3 regions of the Aminobacter sp. Piv2-1 genome follow, and region 1 is predicted to be linked to each of the others. Evidence: predicted binding sites of a transcription regulator. Region 1 holds the regulator's gene; each other region holds the start of a gene.
What was found. Region 1 encodes HrcA, which represses chaperone genes, less so after heat shock. Its sites were predicted from a motif close to GTTAGCACTCNCNNNNNGNGAGTGCTAAC; they were not measured.
Positions count from the first base shown of each region.

Region 2: a site for HrcA is predicted at 1,392-1,420, ahead of groES (co-chaperone GroES). Genes of this name have one in related genera too.
Region 3: a site for HrcA is predicted at 1,179-1,207, ahead of groES (co-chaperone GroES). Genes of this name have one in related genera too.

Region 1 covers NZ_JARKMU010000002.1:91,091-94,361, reverse strand. Annotated here, with positions in the region: gene AmiPiv_RS04250 (VOC family protein) at 1-167, opposite strand, end outside; gene rph (ribonuclease PH) at 360-1,076, opposite strand; gene hrcA (heat-inducible transcriptional repressor HrcA) at 1,222-2,292, shown strand; gene AmiPiv_RS04235 (hypothetical protein) at 2,316-2,501, shown strand; gene AmiPiv_RS04230 (Hsp70 family protein) at 2,573-3,271, opposite strand, start outside.
Region 2 covers NZ_JARKMU010000012.1:70,173-73,443, forward strand. Annotated here, with positions in the region: gene groL (chaperonin GroEL) at 1-861, opposite strand, end outside; gene groES (co-chaperone GroES) at 921-1,235, opposite strand; gene AmiPiv_RS20335 (hypothetical protein) at 1,581-1,928, shown strand; gene AmiPiv_RS20340 (usg protein) at 1,948-2,226, shown strand; partial or broken gene AmiPiv_RS24780 (DUF982 domain-containing protein) at 2,220-2,378, opposite strand; gene AmiPiv_RS20345 (DUF982 domain-containing protein) at 2,394-2,540, opposite strand; gene AmiPiv_RS20355 (Hsp20 family protein) at 3,100-3,271, shown strand, end outside.
Region 3 covers NZ_JARKMU010000001.1:46,459-49,729, forward strand. Annotated here, with positions in the region: gene AmiPiv_RS00245 (DUF982 domain-containing protein) at 58-378, shown strand; gene AmiPiv_RS00250 (usg protein) at 372-650, opposite strand; gene AmiPiv_RS00255 (hypothetical protein) at 670-1,017, opposite strand; gene groES (co-chaperone GroES) at 1,363-1,677, shown strand; gene groL (chaperonin GroEL) at 1,739-3,271, shown strand, end outside.

The DNA of each region.
Region 1 (3,271 bases):
GCATCGGCGTTGAACAGCAGCAGCACGCCCTGGCCGCAGCGGAAGAACACGTGCCGGCCTTCCACCCTGGCGATCCGCTCGAGCCCCATCACCTCGCCGTAGAATTTCTCCGCGGCGTCGAGGTCGGCGACGTAGAGGGCGGATTCGAGGATGGCGGAGGGTTGCACCTAGACACCCCCCTCTGGCCTGCCGGCCATCTCCCCCGCAAGGGGGGAGATTGGCTGTGGCAGCCGCACCGCCTCAACGTCGAAATCGCAAGAGGATCGCCCGCAGTCGAGCTGCCGATCTCCCCCCTTGCGGGGGAGATGGCCGGCAGGCCAGAGGGGGGTGTCCACGTGCGACGTCATCGCCTTCGTTGCTTACGCCACCGCCATCTGCTGCAGGCTGACCAGCCGCGAGATGCCCTTGCGGGCGAGGCCCATCAGTTGCAGGAATTCTTCTTCCGAGAACGGCACGCCCTCGGCGGTGCCCTGGATCTCGACGATGCCGCCCTTGCCGGTCATGACGAAGTTGGCGTCGGTGCCGGCTGCGGAATCCTCGGGATAGTCGAGGTCGATCACCGCCTGGCCGTCATGGATGCCGCAGGAAATCGCCGCGACATGGTCCTTCAGCACCTTGTCGACGCTGACCATCTGGCGCGCTTCCATCCAGCGCAGGCAATCGTGAAGGGCAATCCAGGCGCCGGTGATCGACGCCGTGCGGGTGCCGCCATCGGCCTGGATCACGTCGCAGTCGACGGTGATCTGGCGCTCGCCCAGGGCCTGCATGTCGACCACGGCGCGCAAGGAGCGACCGATCAGCCGCTGGATCTCCAGCGTGCGGCCGCCCTGCTTGCCGGCCGATGCCTCGCGGCGCATGCGCTCGCCGGTCGAACGCGGCAGCATGCCGTATTCGGCCGTCACCCAGCCCTTGCCGGAATTGCGCATCCAGCCGGGCACCTTTTCCTCGAGGCTCGCCGTGCACAGCACATGCGTGTCGCCGAACTTGACCAGGCACGAGCCTTCGGCGTGCTTGGACACGTTGCGCTCGAAGGAGATGGCGCGCATTTCGTCGAACTGGCGTTTGGAGGGGCGCATGCGGGTTCTTTCTCAGGAATTTGGCAGATGTCGCCGGCTTGTAGCCCCATGCCCACAGGAGCGCAAAGGAAAACAGGCAAGCCGGGCAACGGTTGTGTTCGGGCCGGCGCTGTCTATATCATTCGAGGCGGAGACCAAGAAGAAGATGACCAAAGCGGTTACCGACCCCAGCCTGCAGTCCCTCGACATGCGCTCGCGCGACATCTTCCGGCGCATCGTCGAATCCTACCTGCGCGACGGCGAGCCGATGGGCTCTCGCAACCTGTCGCGCATGCTGCCCTCGTCGCTGTCGCCGGCCACCGTGCGCAACGTCATGAGCGACCTCGAACATCTCGGCCTCGTCTATGCGCCGCACATCTCCGCCGGCCGCCTGCCGACGCAGAAGGGCCTCAGGTTCTTCGTCGACGCCTTCATGGAACTGGGCGACCTCTCCGACGAGGAACGCCGCACCATCGACGCCCAGGTCAAGGCCTCGGGCGACGGCGCCTCGCTCGAGCACATGCTGACCGAGGCGAGCCAGATGCTGTCGGGCCTGTCGCGCGGCGCGGGCCTCGTGCTCGCCACCAAGAACGAGGTGCCGCTCAAGCACATCGAGTTCATCCAGCTGGAGCCGTCGCGGGCGCTCGTGGTGCTGGTGTCGCAGAACGGCGACGTCGAGAACCGTGTCGTCGAGCTGCCGCTGGGCGTCACGCTGTCCCAGCTCCAGGAGGCCACCAACTTCCTCAATGCCCATATCCGCGGCCGCACGCTGGCCGAGGCGCGCACCGAGATCGCCCGCCTCAAGGACGAGACCAAGGCGGCGCTCGACACGCTGTCGCAGCAGCTGGTCGAGAAGGGCCTCGCCGTCTGGGCCGGGGCCGACAGCGGCCTGCCGGCCCGCCTCATCGTGCGCGGCCGCGCCAACCTGCTCGAAAACGTCACCGCCCAGGCCGACATCGAGCTGCTCAAGCACCTGTTCGAGGACATGGAGACCCAGGACGGGCTGATCCAGCTGCTCGACCTCGCCGAGGAAGGTTCGGGCGTGCGCATCTTCATCGGCTCCGAGAACCGGCTGTTCTCGCTTTCGGGCTCGTCGCTGGTGGTGGCGCCCTACCGCGACAAGGACGCCCGCGTCGTCGGCGCGCTCGGCGTCATCGGCCCGACCCGGCTCAACTATGCGCGAATCGTGCCGATGGTGGACTATACGGCGCAGCTTATTTCGCGCATGCTGAGATAGCCGCACAGCCAGGGGAGACCCAGATGGCGCTCGAACAGATCAAGGCCCAGATCGCGGTCCTGTTTCAGGAGATGGTCAACCAGCCCGAGGACGCCCACGAACTGCAGGAGCAGATCCGCGAGAAGCTCGCCGAGCTGCGCGCGCAAGGCCTGCCGCTGCCGCAGGACCTGGTGGAACTCGAACGGCGTCTCGACGCCGACCTTTCATAGCGGCCCAAGCTTCACTTCACGAAGCGCCGGACCACAACCCGGCGCAAGATCAAGCTTCTACGCGAGCCCAGTCAGCCGAACTTGCGCTGGGCATCGAGCGCGAGCCCCATCCCGACGGAGCCGAAGGCATCACCCTGGACGACCTTGGCGCCGGGGACCAACTCGAGGATGCTCTGGCGCGCCAGCGGGATGGCGGTCGAGCCGCCGGTGAGGAAGACGGCGGTGATGTCCTCGGCGCGCACGCCAGCCTCGGCCAGCGTGTCGGCGACGGTGGCGGTGACGCGGCCGACCTCGGCGCGGATGGTGTCCTCCAGCTGCCCGCGGGTGAAGGAAGCGGAGAAGTGAGCACCCGGCAGATCGACCCCGACGGTGGCGCGGTCGGCGTCGGTGAGTTCGATCTTGGCCTTTTCGACCCGGGTGGCGAGCGCGTGGCCGAAACGCTGCTCGACCACCTCGATCATGCGGTCGACGAGGTCGGGCCTGGCCGCCTCGAAGCGGATCTGGCGCAGGTCGAGCTTGGCCTTGGGCGTGTAGAGCAGGTTGATGCGCTGCCACGTTGCCAGGTCGATGAAGTAGCCGGCCGGCAGGTTGCGCTTGCCGTCCTTGGTCGGCGACAGGTAGCCGAGCTCGGGCATGACATGGGCGATCGAGAGCAGGCGGTCGAAATCGGTACCGCCGATGTGGACGCCGCGGTTGGCGAGGATGTCGGCCTTGCGGTCAGGGGCGGCCGCGCGCTCGGGCGAGACGCGGACGATGGAGAAGTCGGAGGT
Region 2 (3,271 bases), on a different contig from region 1:
GGCCTTGCGGCGATCGCCGAAGCCGGGGGCCTTCACCGCCGCAACCTTGAGGCCGCCGCGCAGCTTGTTGACGACGAGCGTCGCCAGCGCCTCGCCCTCGACATCCTCGGCGATGATGAGTAGCGGCTTGCCCGACTGCACCACGGCTTCGAGCACCGGCAGAAGCGCCTGCAGATTGCCGAGCTTCTTCTCGTGGATGAGCACGTACGGCTCTTCCAGTTCGACGCGCATCTTGTCCTGGTTGGTGATGAAGTAGGGCGACAAGTAGCCACGATCAAACTGCATGCCTTCGACCACCTCCAGTTCGGTCTCGGCGGTCTTGGCTTCCTCGACCGTGATGACGCCCTCGTTGCCGACCTTCTCCATTGCTTCCGCCAGAAAACGACCGATCTCGCCGTCGCCATTGGCCGAGATGGTTCCAACCTGGGCGATTTCGTTGTTCTTCGTCACCTTGCGGGCATTGGCTTTCAGCTCGGCAACGACGGCGTCGACCGCCTTGTCGATGCCCCGCTTCAGGTCCATCGGGTTCATGCCGGACGCGACGGCCTTGGCGCCTTCCCTGACGATCGCCTGCGCGAGAACGGTCGCGGTCGTCGTGCCGTCGCCGGCGAGATCGTTGGTTTTCGAGGCGACCTCGCGGACCATCTGGGCGCCCATGTTCTCGAACTTGTCTTCGAGCTCGATCTCCTTGGCGACGGTGACGCCGTCCTTGGTAATGCGCGGGGCGCCGAACGATTTGTCGATGACGACGTTGCGGCCCTTGGGACCCAGCGTCACCTTGACCGCATTGGCAAGAATGTCGACGCCGCGCAGCATCTTCTCGCGGGCCTCGGTGTGAAATTTGACTTCTTTGGCAGCCATTGGATCACTCCTTCAAATCTAGGCAGCTTTCGTTGACTGGTTGGTTTCCTCTGGCCCGATCACGCGGCCTTCTTGAACGCGACGCTCTGGTCGATCACGCCCATCACATCGCTTTCCTTCAGGATGAGGAGATCCTCACCGTTCAGCTTGATTTCGGTGCCGGACCATTTGCCGAACAGGATGCGGTCGCCGACCTTCACATCGAGTTCGATGAGCTTGCCGCTCTCGTCACGCGCGCCGGGACCGACGGCGATGACCTCGCCTTCCTGCGGTTTCTCCTTCGCGGTGTCAGGGATGATGATGCCGCCAGCCGTCTTTTCGTCGGCTTCGATACGGCGGACCAGGACACGATCGTGCAATGGACGGAACGCCATTTTCGTTCTCCTTCAGGACAAACAGATTTTGATGTTCCTCCACACCGGACCGGCAATATCGGGCCGGTGCGGGGCGCGGCGACCCTTCATCAGGCATCGCGCGCATTTCGAGCTAGTTTTGCGATTTCGCCATTTCAAGAGGGCGCCCCTAACTTTTTTGGCACTCGATCCTGCCGAGTGCTAGCATCATGAAAACATGCAGCTATTTTGCCGGTTCGACTCGCCTGGCGGGCTTGAAATTTGTCCGTGGTCGAGCAAAATCTAGCATCGCCATGCGGCACGCACGGCTTCTCGAATTGTGATCGAAACGGAGCTTTGGAACGGCAAACCGGAAGGAGGATATCGATGAGCCGAACCGATTTTTCGATGATCATCCCGTCACTGGCTCCCGAAGCCAACGACCTCGCGCTCGACCGGTTGCTGTCGCCGGCGCGTCACTACAAGCATCCCGACGACCTGCTGCGCGACGGAACGCTAGACCTGTACGAAAAGAGGGCGATCCTCTCATCCTGGGCTTCGGACGCCTGCGCGGTGGAATCCATGCCGGCGCTGAGGCAGCCACCCGGCGTAAAACAGCCGATCTCGTTCGATTGCATCATGCACGCACTGCGGCGTCTGGACGGCCTAGGTTCGGCGCTATCAGACCGCACCGAGGCAATGAGCCGGGCAGAACGCCAAAGACTGGATGCTTGAGGCAGAGAAAGGATAGGGAATGGCTGCAGTGGTGAGCCGGGAGTTCCGCATGCAGATGGAAGGTTACGGCCTGACGACCGCCGAGATTCACTACCACATGCCCGACCATCCCAGCCTGCTGCAGCTTTATGTCTGGCAGGAGTATGATCTGGCGCCTGAATTTCCCGAATTGCGGGGATTTCTAGGCTACTGGAAGGAAACGCTGGAGGGCGCGCTGCACTCGGTGCGCGTCGCCCACCATCGCCTGATTCGGCCGTCCGAATGGAAGGCCGTGGATGGCATCATCGCGATTCACTGAGGGCCGCTGGCCGCCACGTATGCCTCGCGTGGTGCCGGCCCGTGCCAAGCTGGTGCGCCCGCTCGTCGCCGGCCCGGCAAAAGCCCCGCCCGGTTCGCAGCTTTGACGAAGCTCCGCCGTGCCGACTTCGCGCCACACCATCCGTCGAGTGCGTCGCGACAGGCTGCCTACGCGCTGCGCCAGTTCCCGCCTCTTGCCCATTGCGGCCATTCGGTTTGAAGGCATTCGATCGCTTCAAAGCTGGTCGCGACCTTGCGGTCGCTCATGCCGGGCAGATGCAGGATGACGGGATCCGAAAACGCGACGTCGTTCATCACTTCCTTCACCAATTCTGATCGTCTTTTGAAGAAGCAACCTGAAGGGCGAGCGCTCCTTTCCGACAAAGCGAGTTGGTCAGCTTGCGACCCGAGTTCAAGATGCGCCGGCTCAGACGGTGTGCGACGCCTCGTCCTCGTCCGGCTCCAGCATTTCGATCAACCTGCCCACTCGGGTTCCAGGCAGAGGGCGCGCCCCGCACCCATCAGCGCCTCGTCGTTATGGAGCCAAGCCCATGCCTCTCTAAGTTCCTCGGCCGATGCTCCGGTTCCCATCAACTCTCGTCGACCGGCCCGAGGATGGATACGATCTCGCCACGTGTAATCGCCATCGTGCAGCCTCCCAGTATTTGCGACTCATTCCGAGCACGTGAGGTTTGGAAACGTCGCACGTCTGATCGACGTTCCGACGACAATTTTGGTTGCGTAAGGGGTCTTGACGCTCGAAAAAACGATCCCTAGGTCAATGGCGCCGGTCGCTGAACGGGACCGGCATGGTCAGGGAGCGCCGGCTTCTTGGCGCTCCTCGTACCCATGTTGCTCAATGGAGGATATGGCTATGAGAACAGCATTCGACTTTTCCCCGCTCTATCGGTCGAGCATCGGCTTCGACCGCGTATTTAACCTGCTCGAAAACGCGAGCCGGGCGACAACGACTATCGACAACTGGCCCCCTTACGATATCGCTAGGACCGGCGAGGATGCCTACCGCATCACCATGGCGGTGGCGG
Region 3 (3,271 bases), on a different contig from region 1:
GAGCGCTCGCCCGCCAGGTTGATTCTTCAAAAGACGATCAGAATTGCTGGAGGAGTTATGAACGACGTCACGTTTTCGGAACCCGTCATACTGCATTTGCCCAGCATCGGCGACCGCAAGGTCGCGACCAGCTTCGAGGCGATCGAATGCCTTCAGAACGAATGGCCGCAATGGGCGCGAGGCAGGAACTGGCGCAGCGCGCAGTCAGCCTGTCGCGACGCACTCGATGGATGGTGTGGCGCGAAGATAGCACGACGAAGCTTCGTCAAAGCCGCGAACCGGGCGGGGCTTTTGCCGGGCCGGCGACGAGCGAACGCACCAGCCTGGCACGGGCCGGCATCATGCGAGGCATACGTGGCGGCCAGCGGCCCTCAGTGAATCGCGATGATCCCATCCACGGCCTTCCATTCGGACGGCCGGATCAGGCGATGGTGGGCGACGCGCACCGAGTGCAGCGCGCCCTCCAGCGTTTCCTTCCAGTAGCCCAGAAATCCCCGCAGTTCGGGAAATTCAGGCGCCAGGTCATATTCCTGCCAGACATAGAGCTGCAGCAGGCTCGGATGATCCGGCATATGGTAGTGAATCTCGGCGGTCGTCAGGCCGTAACCTTCCATCTGCATGCGGAACTCCCGGCTCACCGCTGCAGCCATTCGCTATCCTTTCTCTGCCTCAAGCATCCAGTCTTTGGCGTTCTGCCCGGCTCATTGCCTCGGTGCGGTCTGATAGCGCCGAACCTGGGCCGTCCAGACGCCGCAGTGCGTCCATGATGCAATCGAACGAGATCGGCTGTTTGACGCCGGGTGGCTGCCTCAGCGCCGGCATGGATTCCACTGCGCAGGCATCCGAAGCCCAGGATGAGAGGATCGCTCTCGTTTCGTACAGGTCGAGCGTTCCGTCGCGCAGCACGTCGTCGGGATGCTTGTAGTGACGCGCCGGCGACAGCAACCGGTCGAGCGCGAGGTCATTGGCTTCGGGCGCCAGTGAGGGGATGATCATCGAAAAATCGGTTCGGCCCATCGATATCCTCCTTCCGGTTTGCCGTTCCAAAGCTCCGTTTCGATCTCAATTCGGGAAGCCATGCGTGCCGCATGGCGGCCCTTAGATTTTGCTCGACCACGGGAAAATTTCAAGCCCGTCAAAACGAGCCGAACCGGCAAATAGCTGCATGTTTTCTTGATGCTAGCACTCGGTAGACGTTAGTGCAAAAATTTTCTGGCCAGCCTCTTGAAACTCGAAAATCGCAAAACTAGCTCGAAATGCGCGCGATGCCGGATGAAGGGTCGCCGCACCCCGCACCGAACCGATATTGCCGGTCCGGGTGCGGAGGAACCTCAACATCTGTTTGTCCAAGAGGAGAACGACATGGCGTTCCGTCCATTGCATGACCGTGTCCTGGTCCGCCGTATCGAAGCCGACGAAAAGACGGCTGGCGGCATCATCATCCCTGACACCGCGAAGGAGAAACCGCAGGAAGGCGAGGTCATCGCCGTCGGTCCCGGAGCGCGTGACGAGAGCGGCAAGCTCATCGAACTCGACGTGAAGGTCGGCGACCGCATCCTGTTCGGTAAATGGTCCGGCACCGAGATCAAGCTGAACGGTGAGGATCTCCTCATCATGAAGGAAAGCGATGTGATGGGCGTGATCGACCAGAGCGTCGCGTTCAAGAAGGCCGCGTGAACCGGGCCCAGAAGAAACCAACCAGTCAACGAAAGCTGCCTAGATTTGAAGGAGTGATCCAATGGCTGCCAAGGAAGTCAAATTCCACACCGAGGCCCGCGAAAAGATGCTGCGAGGCGTCGACATCCTCGCGAATGCCGTGAAGGTCACGCTCGGCCCCAAGGGCCGCAATGTCGTGATCGACAAATCGTTCGGGGCTCCCCGCATCACCAAGGACGGCGTCACCGTCGCCAAGGAGATCGAGCTTGAGGACAAGTTCGAGAACATGGGCGCCCAGATGGTCCGCGAGGTCGCCTCGAAGACCAACGACCTTGCCGGCGACGGCACCACGACCGCGACCGTTCTCGCTCAGGCCATCGTCAAGGAAGGCGCAAAGGCTGTCGCATCTGGAATGAACCCGATGGACCTGAAGCGCGGCATCGACAAGGCGGTCGACGCAGTTGTCGCCGAACTGAAGGCCAACGCTCGCAAGGTGACGCAGAACAACGAGATCGCCCAGGTTGGCACGATCTCGGCCAATGGCGATGCCGAGATCGGCCGCTTCCTTGCGGAGGCGATGGAAAAGGTCGGCAATGAGGGCGTGATCACGGTCGAGGAGGCCAAGACCGCCGAGACCGAGCTCGAGGTGGTCGAAGGCATGCAATTCGATCGCGGCTACCTCTCGCCCTACTTCATCACCAATCAGGACAAGATGCGGGTCGAACTGGAAGAGCCGTACGTGCTCATTCACGAGAAGAAGCTCGGCAATCTGCAAGCCATGCTGCCCGTTCTGGAAGCGGTGGTGCAGTCGGGCAAGCCGCTGCTGATCATCGCCGAGGATGTCGAGGGCGAGGCGCTCGCTACGCTGGTCGTCAACAAGCTGCGCGGCGGCCTCAAGGTCGCGGCCGTCAAGGCTCCGGGCTTCGGCGACCGCCGCAAGGCCATGCTGGAGGATATCGCCATCCTGACCGGCGGCACCGCGATCAGCGAGGATCTCGGCATCAAGCTGGAGAACGTGACGCTGCAGATGCTGGGCCGCGCCAAGAAGGTGGTGATCGAAAAGGAGAACACCACCATCGTCGACGGTGTCGGCCGCAAGGAGGAGATCCAGGGCCGCATCGCCCAGATCAAGGCGCAGATCGAGGAGACCACGTCGGACTACGACCGCGAGAAGCTTCAGGAGCGGCTGGCCAAGCTCGCCGGCGGCGTCGCGGTGATCCGAGTCGGCGGCTCGACCGAGGTCGAGGTCAAGGAGCGCAAGGACCGCGTCGACGACGCGCTGCACGCCACCCGTGCGGCGGTCGAGGAAGGCATCCTGCCTGGTGGCGGCGTCGCCCTTCTGAGGGCTGCGAAGGCGTTGGACAATGTCCAGACCGACAATGCCGATCAGAGGACCGGCGTCGAGATCGTGCGGCGGGCCATCGAGACGCCGGCCCGCCAGATCGCCGAAAATGCCGGGGCTGAAGGCTCGATCATCGTCGGCAAGCTGCGCGAGAAAACCGACTTTGCTTGGGGCTGGAACGCCCAGACGAACGAGTTCGGCGATCTCTACAGCCAAGGCGTCATCGACCCGGCCAAGGTCGTGCGCACCGCGCTGCAGGATGCGGCCTCAGTC